One region of the Thalassotalea sp. PLHSN55 genome, then DNA from elsewhere that is predicted to be linked to it. Evidence: riboswitches for the same ligand, from Rfam matches in the RefSeq annotation. Region 1 holds a riboswitch; the other holds the start of a gene.
What was found. A riboswitch is a leader RNA that binds a small molecule or an ion and turns the genes downstream of it on or off. The one in region 1 is predicted to bind lysine.
Positions count from the first base shown of each region.

Region 2: it holds a riboswitch for lysine, as region 1 does, so the genes downstream of both, dapA (4-hydroxy-tetrahydrodipicolinate synthase) here and lysC (lysine-sensitive aspartokinase 3) in region 1, are expected to answer to the same signal.

Region 1 covers NZ_JBPDIH010000008.1:233,915-243,040, forward strand. The annotation lists gene ACRRSQ_RS16470 (cell division protein FtsZ) at 1-749, opposite strand, end outside; gene ACRRSQ_RS16475 (Arm DNA-binding domain-containing protein) at 955-1,173, opposite strand; gene sbcB (exodeoxyribonuclease I) at 1,415-2,878, shown strand; gene ACRRSQ_RS16485 (NAD(P)-dependent oxidoreductase) at 3,024-3,890, opposite strand; gene ACRRSQ_RS16490 (glutathione peroxidase) at 4,105-4,584, shown strand; gene lysC (lysine-sensitive aspartokinase 3) at 4,721-6,082, opposite strand; lysine riboswitch at 6,190-6,360, opposite strand; gene ACRRSQ_RS16500 (YdcF family protein) at 6,625-7,389, shown strand; gene ACRRSQ_RS16505 (Nif3-like dinuclear metal center hexameric protein) at 7,412-8,170, opposite strand; gene ACRRSQ_RS16510 (class I SAM-dependent methyltransferase) at 8,240-8,992, opposite strand; gene gloB (hydroxyacylglutathione hydrolase) at 9,102-9,126, shown strand, end outside.
Region 2 covers NZ_JBPDIH010000002.1:600,853-609,978, reverse strand. The annotation lists gene ACRRSQ_RS05730 (methyltransferase) at 1-748, opposite strand, end outside; gene ACRRSQ_RS05725 (DsbA family protein) at 781-2,226, shown strand; lysine riboswitch at 2,312-2,487, shown strand; gene dapA (4-hydroxy-tetrahydrodipicolinate synthase) at 2,564-3,490, shown strand; gene ACRRSQ_RS05715 (peptidase M14) at 3,500-4,630, shown strand; gene traF (conjugal transfer protein TraF) at 4,786-6,000, opposite strand; gene ACRRSQ_RS05705 (hypothetical protein) at 6,131-6,499, shown strand; gene ACRRSQ_RS05700 (TonB-dependent receptor) at 6,557-8,989, shown strand.

The sequences.
Region 1 (9,126 bases):
ACAAGTGGATTATTTAACGCTTGCTCTAACGCTTCAAAGACTTGTTCTTCGGAGTCCGCTTTACCTACACCCAAAACCGATTCGCCTTGGTATGAAATTATGCGAGAGAAGTCTTCAATATCAACATTTATAAAGCCACTTTGGGTCATCATAACAACTAGTGACGTTAACAAGTTATTAAGTACATCGTTTGAATGTTTAAAGGCTGAAAATAACCCGACAGACTCACCTAAACCCTCAATTAATAAATCATTCGACAATGTTATATAAGCTTGTGCTGGCTCTTTAATGTTTTCAATACCTTCTAGTGCATAGTTCATTCGCATTTGGCTTTCTGACTCAAAGGGTAATGTAACAACCACAATACAGTTAATGCCCATCTCTTTTACTAGCTCTGCGATAAAAGGGCTTGCCCCTGTACCAGTACCGCCACCAAAGCCTGCGGTAATAATAACAATGTCACTGCCTTGTAATATGCCTTTTAATGCTTCTTCACTTTCTTGTGCCGCCTGTAACCCAACAGCGGGGTTAGCGCCAGCGCCATAGCCATTAGTTAAGCTTTCCCCTATCAGTATTTTAGTTTCTACCGTAGAATGGTTGAGTACGGCAATGTCGGTATTTACCGCCACTAACCTTACGCAATTAGCTAACGCGTTTTCACTTAACATGTTCATGGTATTACAACCGCAACCACCAACACCTATTACGGTAATTAATAATTCTGATCGTGTATTGATTAATTCTTTCATGTCATCACCCATTTAAATTTTAAATAAGTGTACATGTAAGGTACGTCATTTATTGACGCATAGAATATTCAAGTTAATAATAATTACGGCTTTATAATAATTAATCCCTTAGTGAAATTTAAACTTCCAGTGAATACGTGAAGCAGCTTTTTGAGTCATAGCTGTTTTAGTCGATTTTGCTTTTGTTAAGCTTTTCTACAAAATTTCAAATGCCCCCTAATAACCTGCCTTCCTGATGACGATTAGCATAACTTCTTGAATCAAGCCCTTTTAATAATACTTGTCGATACTCATCGGCTTCAGCTCTAGCATCTGATAATTTAATATCCGGACAACGCCCTACTTTTATTCGTTGTTGCTTACCGCGCCATCTAAAGCGATAATTGAATGATATTATTGCATTGCGTGTGACCTTACGGTTAATCCATCACGATCAGCTAGCTCAGCTTCACCTTCGTAAGGAGCTTTTATGTTTCTTAGTTTGCTATCTGATAATGACATAGGTTCTTACTCAATAAATAAATCCGTCTATGGGCACATCTTACATTTTCATGATGCACATTACGATGCACACTTATTAATTAATAATAAAGAACATCTATGGATTTCTACGAACCAATAATAAAGTTAAGTAATTACAATACAAAGAGTAAAAATCAAAAGCCATGAATAATAAAACACCAACGAACACCAGCGAACAACCTACTATTTTGTGGCACGATTATGAAACTTGGGGCGTATCACCAAAGTTTGATAAACCTTCTCAATTTGCAGGTATTCGTACAGATCTCGATTTAAATATTATTGGCGAGCCGGAAATGTTTTATTGTCAGCCGCCACAAGATTATTTACCACAGCCTGAAGCCTGTTTAGTCACCGGCATTACGCCACAAAAAGCATTGGCTGAGGGATTAACCGAAGCTGAGTTCGCTGCTCGTATTCATAAGCTATTTTCTACGCCGAACACCTGTGTCGCGGGTTACAACAATATTCGCTTTGACGATGAGGTTACGCGTTACCTATTATATCGTAATTTTTACGACGCTTATGCGCGTGAATGGCAAAACGGCAATAGCCGTTGGGATATTATTGATATGGTGCGTGCATGTTACGCGCTACGACCTGAAGGTATTGAGTGGCCGACCATCGACCGAGACGGCGAAGAGGTTGTCAGTTTTAAACTTGAACTATTAACCGCGGCAAACGATATTGCCCATGAAGCAGCACATGACGCGATGAGTGATGTTTATGCAACTATTGCCATGGCAAAACTTATCAAAGAAAAACAACCTAAGCTTTATGAATTTATTTTTAATTTAAAAAACAAAAAGCAGGTTGCTGAATTAATTGATGTCTACAACATGACACCGGTTGTGCATACTTCAAGTAAAGTACCGTCGCAACATGGTTGTACGAGTTGGTTTGCACCTGTTGCTTATCACCCAACCAATAAAAATGCCGTTATCGCAGTTGATTTAGCCAAAAGCCCACAGCCACTTTTTGATTTAACCAGTGACGAAATAAAAGCGCGCCTTTATACAAGACACGACGAACTGGCTGAAGATGAGTTACCTATTCCCGTTAAATTGATTCATTTAAACAAGTGCCCGGTTGTTGCACCAGCAAAAACCTTATTACCAGAAAATGCCGAGCGATTGGCGATCCCACGTGAGCTATGTTTAAGCCATTTAAGCCAATTAAAAAAACAGCTTGAAGTGCGTGATAAGCTCGCCGAAGTGTTTAGCGACAGTTACGATAATGATGAAAAAATTGACCCTGAGCAAGCATTATACAGCGGCAGCTTTTTCTCACATGCCGATAAAGCTCAAATGGAAATTTTACATCAACTCCCGCCTGAGCAGTTAGCAAGCCACCCTTTTCAATTTCAAGATCCAAGGTTAAGCACATTACTGTTTCGTTTTCGCGCCAGAAATTACCCATTAACTTTGAACGCTAACGAACAGCAGCAATGGCAACAGTATTGCCAAGACAAAATACAACAAGGCGGTAAAGGTTTATTAAGTATTGAAGAATATATGATCAAGCTTGAAAACCTGGCATATGAAAACGAAAGCAAGCCAGAAAAAATGTCGGTATTAAAAGCGCTTTACCAATACGTGCAAGCGTAATTAATTTCAACCTTTAGTTAGATTTGTTTAAATTTAGTTAGATATAGCAAGGTACAAAGAAATAGCGCGTTCAGTTTTGGTTAAAGTCAATTAAACCAATTAGGCTAATGGGCAATGACATTAACTGAACGCAGATTTTCTGTGACTATTTTTTCAATAACGAAATTAAACTTGAAGTGTCCCAGCGATTACCACCGTTTTCTTGCACTTGTTGGTAGTAGCCATCAACAATTTTAGTCACGGGTAAGTTTGCGCCATTTTTGTCAGCTTCAGCAAATGCGATCCCTAAGTCTTTGCGCATCCAATCAACGGCAAAACCAAAATCATATTCTCCTGCGAACATGGTTTTAGAGCGGTTCTCCATTTGCCAAGAGCCAGCAGCACCTTTAGCGATAGTTTCTATGAGTTTATTACCATCTAAGCCCGCTTTTTCTGCAAACGCAATGCCTTCAGATAAACCTTGCACTAAACCGGCAATGCATATTTGATTGACCATTTTAGCCAGCTGACCACTGCCAACTTCCCCCATAAGTTGGCTAAACTGGGCATAAGCTGCAATAACGGGTTTTATCTGATCGTAAATCGCCTGTTCGCCGCCCAGCATAATGGTTAAGACCCCATTCTCAGCGCCAGCTTGACCACCTGAGACTGGCGCATCAAGAAAATGTTTACCTTGCGCTTTTGCCGCCTGAGCAAGCTCGCGCGCAAGTTCGGCAGAAGCGGTACTGTGATCAACCAAGATTCCACCTTCGCTTAAACCTGCGAGTATACCGTTGTCGCCATAAACTACGTCACGCACATCGTCATCATTACCCACGCAGCAAAAAACAATATCGCAATCTTTAGCGGCTAATGCGGGGGTTAGTGCCATATCACCACCAAACTCTTGTTGCCATTTCTGAGCTTTTTCAGTGCTTCGGTTATAAACACACACTTGATAGCCTGCCGTTAACAAATGCCCAGCCATTGGGTAACCCATTACCCCTAAACCAATAAACGCTACTTTTTTCACAGTTTGTCACTCTAAATAAATAATTAACTCAGTCTAACCAAAACTTTTCTGCAATTAAATCACTAATCCCCCTGTCTATAACTCTTGTGTGCAAATAAATGAATACACTAGCCATAATGTCTAATTTGTCGACATACTAGCTATTCACCCGATTCATTTGCATATTTTTAACAATTAACGCTAACATACTAGAAAAATTTAAAGGGATATAAAAATGAGCGCCATTTATGACGTTGATGTGGTCGATAACAAACAAGCCAAACACAGCATGGCTGAATATAAAGACAAAGTGCTGTTGATCGTAAATACCGCCAGTCAATGTGGATTCACGCCACAATACCAAGGTCTACAGGAGCTGTACCAGCGTTTTAATCAACAAGGTTTTGAAGTGTTAGCTTTTCCGTGCAATCAATTTGGTCAGCAAGAAAAAGGCTCAAATGAAGAAATCGCCAAATTTTGTGATTTACAGTTTAATATCTCTTTTCCACTTTTTGATAAGGTTGAAGTTAACGGCTCGAATACGCATCCGCTCTACCAACTATTAAAGTCGCAAGCGCGTGGCATTTTAGGCAGCGAAAAAGTGAAATGGAATTTTACTAAATTTTTAGTGACTAAAAATGGCGAGGTGGTAAAACGTTATGCGCCCACCACAAAACCTGAAGCCATTATAAATGATATTGAAAAGCTACTGTAACGTCGCTGCCCGGTTAAACAAAAAAGCCTTATGAACAAGATTGTCATAAGGCTTTTTTATTACGTTAACTTAAGGTAGTTGCTTTAACTTACTAATTTTAAGTCACTAGTGTTAACTAATTAGTTTTAAGGTAACGTTATGCAAATAGTTTGTGATGTAATTTTTCAACGACATCGTTAGCCGCATCTTCATTAACCAAGAAACATAAATTGTGTTGACTTGCCCCTTGGCAAATCATACGCACATTCGATTGCTCAATGGTATTAAATATTGTACTGGTAGTGCCTTGTGCGTTATGTAAATTATTACCAATAACCGCAACAAGTGATAAGCCATTTTCAACTTTTACTTGGCTTAATTGACCTAATTCTTTAATCACCTGATCCGTTAATTGCGCTTGCGTTGAGCCAGGAGGGTTGTCAAACGTTAACGCAACGCTAATTTCACTGGTGGTGATCAAATCAACACTAAGTTCATGTTTTGCCAAAATTGAAAATACTTTGGCAAGAAAACCACTGGCATGCAGCATAGCTGGGCTTTTCACCGTTACCAAAGTTTGCTCTTTTCTTAGGGCAATAGAGCGATATGTTGGACGAGACTCAACTTGTTTTTGAATATAAGTGCCGCCTTTTTCTGGCTCTTTGCTAGAACCGACAAACACTGGAATATTATGACGCATTGCCGGAATTAAGGTCGCCGGATGCAATATTTTCGCGCCAAATGTTGCCATTTCAGCCGCTTCGCCAAAGCTAATTTCTTTGATCGCACGCGCATGCGAGGTAATTCTTGGGTCGGTGGTAAAAATACCAACAACATCGGTCCATATCGCAAGGTTGTCAGCGTCTAACGCTTCAGCTAATAATGCCGCGCTATAATCTGAACCGCCTCGACCTAATGTGGTCGTACACCCTAAACCGTCTTGGCCAATAAAGCCTTGCGTCACAACCACTTTGTTTTCAAGCGTTGCTTTTAATAATGCACTGCAGTTACTTTTTAATTCGTCAACATCAACGACAGCTTTTCCGTAAAGGCTGTTAGTTTTCATGACTTGGCGCACGTCAAAACATTCACCAGGCAAACCTTCCATACGCATAATTTCAGCAAAAAGTGTCGAGCTCATACGCTCGCCAAAAGACAAAATTTCATCGGCGGTTTTTGCGCTGTAATGCGCTGCTTGCTGTTCGGCAGTTTGACTAAGCAAAGCTAACAAGGTTTCGATTTGATCAATAAAGTCAGCTTTATTGCTTAGATGCTCAACAATATTCAATTGGATCGCGCGAATACTGTCAATGGTTTGAATACGCTCTTGTTCGCTAACATTTTCTTGGCCAAGGCGCACAAGGCTGTTGGTCACGCCAGAGCTAGCGGAAACAACCACTAAACGTGTTGCTGGGTCATTTTTGATAATGTTTACACAACGTTGCATCGCCTGAAAATCGGCAACACTGGTGCCGCCAAATTTGGCAACGGTAAGGTTTTTACTATTATTAGATGACATAAAGGTCTCCCTAACAATCAATGACTCTTATTCATTGATTCGTATTAATACAAGGAAGAGCATGACTGAAGATAAAGCGAGCAAGAAGCAATTAGACTTATACATTTTCAGCCAGAAGCCCTCCACCAAATTGGTGACAATTCTAAGGATTCAACCCTAGTAACCGAACAATAACCTCCACACAGTTAGTGCCCTCGGCGTTAGTCCCCCTCAATTATTGTCATCGGAATTGTGGTTCCTCGAATAATCTACCTAGCTAACGCGCCTCTTCTGGTGCTGTAATCACATCATGAGGAATTAACACTCAAAATGATGTAATTTTACAACGCGGCTATTAGACCTTAATTGAACATTAATTGCAATAGACTTTTAGACGTCTATTAGAAATAAATGAACCAAGTACGCTCAATTCTTATTTAGAGAAATGAGTTTTCTTGTCAATCCCCTGAAGCGAGTAGAAATCCTTGTCAACGCGCTTGTTACTTTTAATTAACGAATCAATTGTTTACCATGACAACACTTAACGCGATGTGAATAGGGTTATGGATATACTTTTTCTGTTTAAAAAAATTATTGGCGTATTAATTATGCCCATTAACGTTATTATTTTATTAATGCTTGCGGCGTTAATATTGCACCGATATTCACCTAAATTGAGTTTCCGTTGTCTATTTGTCAGTATTTTGTTGCTGATCCTTTCATCCTTACCTGTGGTGTCAGATATGATGATGAAGCCGATTGAAGACAACCATGAGGCATTTACCTACGCGAATAAGCCTGTTGAATACATTGTGGTATTAGGCTGCGGACACGTTACTGACGATAGTTTACCGGCTGTTAGTCAATTAAGAGTGTGTTCTTTGCAGCGCGCCATTGAAGCGTTAAGAATTCATCAGCTCTACCCTACCGCGCACATCATCACCTCAGGTTTTGGTGGCAGTGATAAAACCCCGAATGCCGAATTGATTAAACAAGCGTTAGTTGAATTAGGCGTAAATGAGCAACTGATTATTACCGAGCCAACACCGCAAGATACCGAAGAAGAAGCCGAATTAATTAGCGCAAGAGTAACATATAAACCGGTAATACTAATTACCAACAGCGACCATATGCCACGAGCGTTAGCCTATTTTGAACAACAAGGTGTGAATGCCATTGCCGCGCCGGCCTCGCGTTGGGTAAAAGATTATTATGGTGAGAAAAGTTGGCAGTACTATTTGCCAAACAGCGAAGCTTTTGAGCAAACCACCCATGTTTGGTATGAAAGCTTTGGGCGATTTGTTCAGTGGTTAAAGCAATATTTATAAAAGCGACAAGTTAACCCGCGTTTTATACGGGGTTGTCAATATCAACAAACTCGACCGATAAACCAAGCTCGGCGTTAATATATTCGCCTAATGCTTTTACGCCGTAACGCTCGGTGGCGTGATGGCCTGCGGCAAAAAAGTGAATATTCATTTCGGTGGCGATATGCGCCGTTTTTTCTGATACTTCACCGGAAATAAAAGCATCGATGCCCTGCTCGGCCGCCAACTCAATATAGTCTTGTCCGCCACCTGTACACCAAGCAACGGTTTTAATTGCTTGATTGTTACCCGACGGTAAATGCAAACACTGACGATTTAAGGTTTTTGAAATGTTCTGCGCTAATGTTTGTGCGGAAATGGCATGTTCAAATTCGCCTTTGACAGCAACACTAAGCGGATTACCACTTTCTAACGGCTGACGATTAATAATTGCTAATAAATCGGCTAATTGCGCGTTATTGCCTAACTCGGCATGAATATCGAGTGGCAGATGATAAGCAAACAAATTGATGTTGTTATCAAGCAGCGCTTTAATACGGGTATGCTTCATACCTTTGATCACATACGATTCATTTTTCCAAAAATAACCGTGGTGAACTAACAAAGCATCGGCATTTAATTCAATCGCTTTATCGATTAACGCTTGTGACGCCGTTACGCCAGTAACTATTTTATTGATTTGCTCACTGCCTTGTATTTGCAGGCCGTTTGGGCAGTAATCTTTAATTTGTTCCGGTTTTAATAATTGCGTTAAAAAATTTTCAAATTCACTACGATGCATTGTGTTGTTACCTGCGATAAAAATAATAACCGCATCATAAGTGAAACCTTTGCTTCATCCAAGGTTAAATTAAGACGACGAGCCTGTTTTAGGTGAATTCATGGTAGAGACTTTCACTGGTGAAAACTTAGGTCGTAATTTCCATTTAGGTTTAATTGGCGTAAGTGGCAATACCCGCTTTTTAGCGACAATAATGTAAATAGAGCCCAAACTTGGTAAATAGTTGCTGGCAAAGTTTTGACAATATGAGGTAAGCTTGCCTTGCCCTAGTTTGCCAACCAAAGAGCTATGCAACGTGCGCTGATCGGTTAAAATTTCATAGCCCATTAATTGCAACCAGTCTTTGACCCGCATTGGTGAGAAAAAACGTTCATTCCATGGCGACTGTTTTCTTCGATACGGCACGACTTTATTTAAACCCGCCAAACTAAACGGGTTATAGCCAGTAATAACTAAATAGCCGTTGGGAATGAGCACACGATTCGCTTCGCGCACCACATGATGAGGGTCGACCGAAAATTCAAAAGTGTGGCTTAACAAACAAACATCAACACTGTGCTCTAAAAAAGGCAAATCGTCGACATCGGCAATAACATCAGCTTTTTTTGAAAAGCTTGAAACCGTGAGCTGGTGTTTAATTGGGCTAAGCGTGCAGTCAACATCAGCACTTAACGCGCCTACTTTGAGTAAATGATAACCAAAAAATTTTGGCCACCACGGCGCTAATTGCTGATTAATTTCATTAAGGATCACCTCGCCATTAGGCAGCTTTCGCCACGCTTTGGGAGATTGCGGTTGTCGAAAAGATAATGCGGGTTTCATCACAGCCTAACTTCCATTACTATAAGCCTTAATTTAATCGTGAATTTGAACGCTAATTTAAGTGCTCGTTTAAACCTTAGTATATACAGTGTAACCATAGAGAAAAATTATGTCGCAAAATAGCTTCACCGTAA
Region 2 (9,126 bases), on a different contig from region 1:
TTAGGGCTAGCGTTTTTTGTGCTGAATGCAATGCGAGTGCGCTAACGTCAACTAAGGTGAATTCAGTTGTAGGGTATTTTTTACTAACAAAGCTCGCTATAACACCTGCGCCGCAGCCAAAATCGAGCACTTTTCCGGCATAATCTGTGGGTAAATTCTCTAAAAGTACACGTGTGCCTACATCTAAATTATTTTGGCTAAAAACGCCTGGCAGTGACGCTACCTTTAATGCAACGCCGTCGATGGTAAATTGATAAATCTTATACCATTGCTCAATGTCGAAGGTTTTATTTTGCTTAATGTATTGGCCACTGTATAAAGAGCAATGTCTGGCAGAGTCTGCTTTTGAACAAAACTGCAGATAGTCTTTTGATAACTTTTCAACTGACTTAATACCGCTTTTATTCTCACCAATAATTAATACCCTTGCATCGTCGGTTAGCGACTCGTTTAGCATAGCTAATGTAAAGGCAAGTTCAGCTTTGCTTTTTGGAAATGCAATGATCGCCAAATCATGTTTTTTGTCACTGCGGTATTGTGCAGCAAAAAAGCTGTTTACTGATTTGGGTTTGCTTTTTTCGATGAGCTGAAAATATTCAAAGTTGGTGGTGAAGTAATTTAACTGGCATTGTGGATATAGGTTTAAATAGTCATGCATAAATTCATCAGCGGGTAAGTTGATGATTAGTGTCGAGCTTGCTGCTAACAAATTGCTGTTGCGCAGTAATACTTGGGAAAGGTTATGCATAAGGTTATTACCTATAATAAACAAGCTTGTTGGTGCGAGCTCATTTTGATGAAGAAGAAAATGTAAATAAATTTGTCGCTTTAATGCAACTGGCGCGCTTTTCAGCGATAATGGCGGCTCATTTTACGCGAACTATTTTTCTAATCAAGGAGATGATTATCTATACTCGTGTCTTTCAATACCTCGCTATCAAGTGGGTGCTTAGTCGCGTTCGGCAATTACTTTTGACTTTCAAGTGGGTATATCTTCCTAAACTCTTTAAAAAACGCCCTGTCGCTGAAGTGTATTTAGCGTTAAATGACCCGTATAGTTTTATGTTGGTTCAGGTACTGGATGAGCTAAAACAACGTTTTGATTTAAATATTAAACTGTACCTTACCCACGGCGCGTTAATTAGCTTTGTTGAAAATAAAAAGCTCTGGCGCCAATGGGCACTAAAAGATGCAAACAGCATCGCCGACATTTATCAATTAAAAACTATTGAACGTTATCCGAGCTCTCAGGCTTTAGCAACCGGCCAGCAAATGTGGCAACTATTGCCGACCTCAATTGAAAGTGCGCAGCTCATTTTTGAAAAAACTTGGCAAGATGATTTTGATGAGTATTACTTGCCGTCAACGCCGGTGATCACCCATCAAATAAAAAACTTAGCCCGCTTAGTCGACAAAGGGCATGAGCTTACTGCCAGCATATATTGTTTAGGGGAGTGGTTTTGGGGTATCGATAGTCTTGAACACCTTGAAAGGCGATTAAATGCTCACCGTTTTAACCTAACAACGCCTGAATTAAAATATATAAAAGCCAACCTAGAAATCGCACAAACACGACCAGATGAGGTAGCGCCTGTTTTAACGGAACATACACCAGCACAAGATGTGATCACCGCTTATGTCTCGCTAAGAAGCCCTTTCTCTTATTTAGGGTTTATGCAAGCAAAACAACTAAGTCAGCAATACCAAAAACCACTGAAAGTGAAGTTGTTACTACCTTTGTTGATGCGTGGCGTTGAATTATCTACTAACAAGCAGCGTTATTTGTATTTAGATGCTTATCGTGAAGCAAAGCTTCGTAATATCCCGTTTGCAGGGTTTGCTGAACCGTTAGGCGCGGGCATATTAAATAGTTATCAGTTGTTTGCCTATATTGAACAGCAAGGCAAAGCAAATGCCTACATACAGGCGCTCTTTGAAGCGGTATTTTTGAAAAATATTAGTTTAGCCAAGGAAAGTAATTTAAAGAAAATTTGTGTTGAAATTGGCATTGATTATCAACAAGCTAAAACTTATGGCATAGAGCGAAATTGGCAAGCACAGTCGGATTTAAACCAACAGCAATTAACTGAAATGGGCTATTGGGGAGTACCTTGTTTTCACTTCCAAAATCAGCACTGTTGGGGGCAAGACAGACTTTGGCTTATCCAACAGCAATTAGAACATTCTCTGGTAGTCGCTGATACTAAAGAGTCATGCTCACACTAGTGACTTACATTGCTTGTTATCGTGATTAATGCTTTAATAGCGCCATGCTGATTTTGTTTCACGATGGATATCGTGTATTAACAAAAAAGCGAGAAGAGGAGCGCTAACTAGGTAGTTATCAAGAGGAGATCAAACTCCAATGACAGATAATGAGGGAGATTAGCGCCGAGGTAGCACTATTTTTGATGGTAGTGTTATCGGTTGTACAAGTTGAATCTTGGCAACTGTCACCAGTTTATTCGGTGGAGAGCTTCAGGTAATTTAATACCCTTTCTGTAATTCATGCAGTATTTGTTAAATTTGCCTTAAGCACTTCGAATTGTACGAGTTCGAGAAAATGACAAAAAATAATTTAACCAATAATATTCCCCAATGTTCACTATGGACAGCCTTGATCACGCCTTTTACAGAACAAGGTGACATTGACTTCCCTAGCTTAGCGCAAGCGGCGCAGCGTCAAGCCAGCGCTGGTAATGGTATTTTGTTGCTAGGTAGCACAGGCGAAGGTTTAGCACTGTCTGCACAAGAGCAACTAAGTATCGTTGAGTACATCTGCCAATTAGCGCTTGATACGCCATTAATGGTGGCTGTTGGCGGGTATAATTTGGCCGAGCAGTTGCAATGGATTGAACGTTGCAATGAATTACCAATTCATGCTTATTTATTAGGCACGCCTATTTACGCAAAACCAGGCCCAGTTGGGCAAACGTTATGGTTTTCTTCACTGCTTGATGCCGCCAAATTCCCTTGCATGCTTTACAACGTGCCGTCGCGTAGCGGTGTTGAAATTCCATTAACGACTATGGTGGCAGTGCAAGATCATCCAAATTGTTGGGCAATGAAAGAAGCCAGTGGTGATTTAAACAAGTTTCTCGCTTATCGTGAGCAATGCCCTGATATTGCACTATTTAGTGGCGAAGATGCGATGATGCCATATTTGGCCAGTGCAGGCGCTCAAGGGTTAGTATCGGTATGTTCAAATGCTTGGCCAGCGCCTACACATCGTTACGTTGAGCTTTGTTTATCAGGACAAAATCAAGGGCTATTCCCATTATGGCAAAATGCGGTCGACGGCTTATTTCAGGTAGCAAACCCCATTCCGGTAAAAGTGCTAATGGCATTGCAAGGGGAGATTAGCTCGCCACAATTACGTGCGCCGTTAACACATTTAGAACTGGCGGCTAATCATGGCTTGCTCGATTTTAATCAATCAATTAACCAATGGTATGCACAGCAGTTATCTGATCATGTTATGGGCGAATAATAACTCAATATGAAAAATACCTTCACCAAAGAGCATTTAAGCGTCGCCTCAAACGCATCCGGGCGAAAAATGCACGTGCCTATTTATCGATTTAAAGGGCAACAAGCAGGGCCTAAAGTTTATATTCAAAGCTCAATTCATGGCGCCGAAGTGCAAGGCAACGTGGTAATTTACCACTTAATTGAATACTTTAAGCGCCATGCTATTTGTGGTGAAGTGGTGTTGGTGCCTAATTGTAATCCGGTTGGCACTAATATTAAATCAGGTGAATATACGCTAGGGCGTTTTGATCCCGTCAACGGTCAAAATTGGAATCGTGGTTATTACTATAAAGATGCGCTGATCCAAGATTTTGTCGACTCACTTGCTACTGCTGAGAGTTTTGACGAGATCAAGCTCGCTTTTCGCGGACAAGTTAAACAAGCCATCGATAACGAGCTAAATAAAGAGTGGGGCATTGGTCTTGCGTCACGTTTAAATTTGCAGCTGCAAGCACTCGCTTTTGATGCCGACATTGTTATTGATATTCATAATGGCCCTGTGGCAACTCGGCATATTTACGTGCCAGAATACGCCAAAGCTTCGGCCAATTACTTTAATATTCCACACGCGATTTTTATTCCAAACGAATTTAATGGTGCGTTAGATGAAGCCACGTTTTGTCATTGGTGGAGCTTAGCACAACAGTTAAACAAAAAATTTCCTCACAGGCAGTGGCCAATTCCTGTTGAGGCTTTTACCTTGGAAATGGGCAGCCAAGAAGTGATCGATTTTGACTCAGGGGAATATGACGCAAAAGGGATATTAACTTACCTTAGTCATAAAAATTGTTTAGGTGAAAAAACGTTATTGCCCGAAAAAATTGACCGATACGGAGTTACGCTCGATGACTATAAAATACTCTATACCCAAGAAGGTGGCGTGGTTGAGTATTGTGTAAAACCCGGTCAGCATGTCAAAAAAGGCGATGTTTTAGCGAAAGTATTAAATGTAGACGAACTAGAAAACAGCAATGCAGTTAGTTACATTTATGCGCCAGCAGATTTGATAGCGATCCTACACTTTCCTTCCGCGTCAGTGCTGTGCGGTACCCAGCTGTACAAATGCTTTACCAATTATTATTCACTAAGTTCAAGATAAAAACGCTTTATATCTAACTTATCGCGGTGGTAGTGGTGACGCTAAGTTCACGATTATCATTGATTAGAAAACTTAACATACTCGCCAGACTGCGGGCATGTTAAGTTTTTTCATTATCGCACTATACTTTGATACCTACTATATTTTGACACGCACTATATTTTGACACCCAACTGCAATGCGCCGCCAATATTGTCTTCATCTCCGGTAAAGGCTGCTATGTCAATTGACACAACATCCCAAGGTGAAATACCAATACCTGCAGTATAAAGGTCAGCTTCATTATCATTTAAGTCGTTGCGCAGACCTAAACGAAATTGCATATGTTCGTATACTCTTAGCTCGATACCTATGGCTGCATATTTTGACGCGGTTAACTCTTTAAAATGTTCGCGCTCGGTTAAGTCAACCTCGGTGGCAACGGTTAGCCAATCGTTTTGATAACTTAGGCCTGCCGTTATTGTGGTATCAAGGTTAAAGGTTAAGTCTTGTTCAATTAAACTCACTTGTTGGTCAAGCAGGTTATTTGCCACTAAGGCGAAGTGCCACTGACGCTCATCCCCCCATACGGTGTACATACCAATATCAACATTCGTGCCGTCGTCGTCAGTTAAATATTCATCGTCGGTTAAATCAAATTCATCATCGTCAAAATTGGCAATGTTAATGCGGTTGTAAAACAAATCTAAGCGTTGGTATTTTAATTTGGTGCCAATACTTAATTCATAATTGGCATGATTGATTGCTTGATAGCCAAGCATAAAACCCGCTTCGGTGACTGAGTAACCAACACCTAACGCTTGTGACTGTAACTCGTCAGCATTGAACTCGCCATTTAATATCGCAGAGCGCATAATTTGCTCATCATTTTGGTCATAATCAGCAGCAATGCCGATTCGTCCATATTGATTAGCAAACATGCCAAAACTTAGATATTGATTCGGCACGATAATTTGCGCATTAATACCACCGTTACCTTTTACTATTTTATTGTCGATGGTATTTAGGTCGTTAACAATACCGTCAATTTGTTGATTCAATTGTTCAACATATTCCGGTAAGTCGCCAACGGGAATCTCATCAATTGCGTTAATGCCATCTTCTAGTGTATCTAGGTTATCGGCGATGTTTTCACTTGTATCGATAACATCGTGTTCATCAGCCCCAAGAATGCCGATGTTAAGGGCAAAATAGACATCATCGTCGTTATCATATTTTGTCAATAAGGCTGGGTTGCTAATCGAAGCGGTAAAGTCTTGGGTGATAGCGGTAAAGCCTTGGCCTGCGCGTTTGGCAGAGAAGTTGTCAGCTTGGGCTGGCAGTGAGCAAGCGAGTAGAATAAGTGTAATTTTATTGAAAGTGCATTTCATTTGTTATATCCCTTTATACTTTTTAAACCTTTTAACAAAAGGTTAGCGGCAGTATCACTTGTTAAAATTAATTTTCAAGCGCAGATAGTTAAGAGTAACTGACACGTGGCAGGCGTAGGGATTGTTTTAAATGTGTAACTGGCGTTGTGATAAAAATACTTTTGTTATATTATCACGCTCCATGAATAGAGATAGCCACTTGCGTAACCTATCTAGTGTAGGTCAGCACATCGTTAATAGAAAAACAGCACTTATGATGCTGTTTTTGTGGTTGTCGCTTGTTTTTACACATACACTTCATGCCGATAAGCTGGAAAATCAAGTAGAGCATTATCAATGTCAATTGTGTCAAAGTAACATTGATCTGCCAACGCTTACTCTTGAACCGTTAGTACAAACTAAAATTGTTAATTTTTTGTATAAAGTTAATGATATTTATGTAGTTTTTTCAGCCGATAAATTTCACACGCCGCCGCTTAGAGCCCCACCGATTTTCTAATTTTTTAACGTTAAATGCCTTAGGCATAAATCTCTTTAAATTTTTGGAAAATAAAACATGAAACTAAATAAAATATCTACGGCTGTAGGTATCAGTCTTTGCTGCTCAACTTTTTTAATTGCCGGTAACGCTGTTGCCCAAAATATTTCGGGCCAAGTGGTCAACCCAATGGGCTCTCCTATCGCCAATGCTGTGGTTAAAGTCGCGAATAAAAAGCGCCAAGCAATAACCGACGAGCAAGGTAACTTTATGCTTGAAAACTTGCCTGCTGGTGAGTTTGAACTTCATTTAAGTGCAAACAACTTTAGCCACAATAATTTTGACGTAAATGTAGGTGAAGACAATGTTGAAGGCTTGTCTTTAGTGCTTAAACCAACAGTACTTGAAATTTTAGACGTTTACGCAACGCCATTGCATTCATCTACTATTGAGTCGGCTATCCCTGTTAATGTTTTGTCGGGTGATGATTTAAAATTAAAACATGCATCCACTTTAGGTGAAACCTTAAAAAATGAAGTGGGCGTGCATTCTACTTATTACGGCCCGGTAGCCAGTAGCCCAATCATTCGTGGTTTAGATGGTCCGCGCGTACTAATAACGCAAAATGGTTTAGATGTTGGCGACGCTTCTCGTGTTGGCTCTGATCACTCAGTATCTACTGAAACAAGTACTGCAACCCAAGTTGAAGTATTAAGAGGCCCTGCGACATTATTTTACGGCAGCGGCGCGATTGGTGGTGTAGTAAACGTGGTTGATGAGCGTGTACCAACATCAACCGAGAATCAATTTGACTATGTTTTACAGCATAATAGCGTTGCTAATGAAAATGAAGCATCGTTTAACCTTAATACAGGTGCTGGCAAGGTTGCCTTTCATTTAGATGGTTTTTGGCGTGACGCCGACGACTACAGCATTCCTGGTTATGCAAGTGTTGAAGATGAAGACCATCATGATGAAGATGACCACGAGGAAGATCACGAAGAAGAGCACCATGAAGAAAAAGGTACACTAGCTAATAGTGCGTCAAAATCGTCTGGTTTTACTGTCGGTAGTAGCTACTTACTTGATAATGGTTATGTTGGTTTTTCTTACGGGCTACTTAAACGTGAATATGGCGTACCAGGGCATGAACACGCTGATGACGAGCATGAACATGATTTACATGAAGGTGATGATGATCATGAAGAGGAAGAAGAAGCCGTTTACGCCGATCTTACCCAACAACGTTTTCAAATATTAAGTGATTTAACCTTTGAAGATCAGTTTATCAACCGACTGGCAACTAAATTAGCGTATACCGATTATCAGCACAAAGAAATTGAGCATGGCGTGGTTGGCACTGAGTTCAACAACGATATGCTGGAAGTGCGTGCCGATGCATACCATAAAAATTACATGGGCTGGAAAGGCGCGTGGAGTTTACATTTTAAAGAAAGTGACTTTGAAGCGATTGGCGCAGAAGCGTTCACGCCGCCGTCAACTACTACTGCATTAGCGCTCGCGTGGTTAGAAGAAAAGCACTACGGTGATGTATTGCTGCAACTTGGTGCACGTATTGAAGACGTTGAATTAAGTGCTAAAGAACTTTCTGTTGACGAACACGACCATGACCACGAGCATGAAGAGCATGCATTAGAAACGTTATCGTTTACCCCTATTAGTGCTTCTGTTGGCGCTGTTTGGGATTACCAAGAAGGCTACAATTTGGGTCTGTCATTTGCATTTTCACAGCGCGCACCTTCAGCGAGTGAGCTGTTTTCAAATGGCGAGCACATCGGTACCAATAGTTATGAAATTGGCGCTATCTACCAAATTCATGGTGAAGGCGAAGATGCACACCTTGAGTTAAATGAGCAATTACCTGAAATCGAAAGTTCTTATAATGTTGATTTAACATGGCGTAAATTTGAAGGTGACTTTGGTTTTGTGATCAGTGCTTTTTATAACCGCATTAACGATTACTATTATCAAGAAAATACTGGGCTATTTTTCGAAGGTGATCACGGCCATGAACACGGTCTTACCGACGAAGAGCATGGTTTACCTGTCTATATTTATCAACAAGCAGATGCACGTTTATACGGGTTTGAAGCTGAGTTTGCCTATCAAGTATCGACATCTTTAAAAACGTCGGTTTTTGCTGACTATATAAACGCTGAACTCGTTGATGGTGACAGTTTACCGCGCACACCGCCAATGCGTTTAGGCGCCGAGCTTGAATATGTAGGTAACAATTACTCAGGCCAATTAAGTGTTAGCCACTATTTCGACCAAGATGACATTGCCAGTTACGAAACAGAAACCGACGGTTATAGCCTAGTGGATGTTAACTTTAATTATTATCTTGATGGAATTGGTAACGACTTTGTTGTGTTTATGAAAGCTGAAAACCTGCTTGATACAGAAGCGAGAGTACACTCGTCTTTCTTAAAAGACGATGCACCGTTACCAGGGCGAAACTTTAGCTTAGGTGTACGAGGCAGCTTTTAAGAAACACTAAGGCTTGTTAATATCAAACGGTTAACAACCTTAAATAAAACCCAAACAAAGCACCATTTTATGGTGCTTTGTTCTATTATTTACTAAAAGGTGTTATTAACAACGCTTTTGAGAAGTAAATAACATTA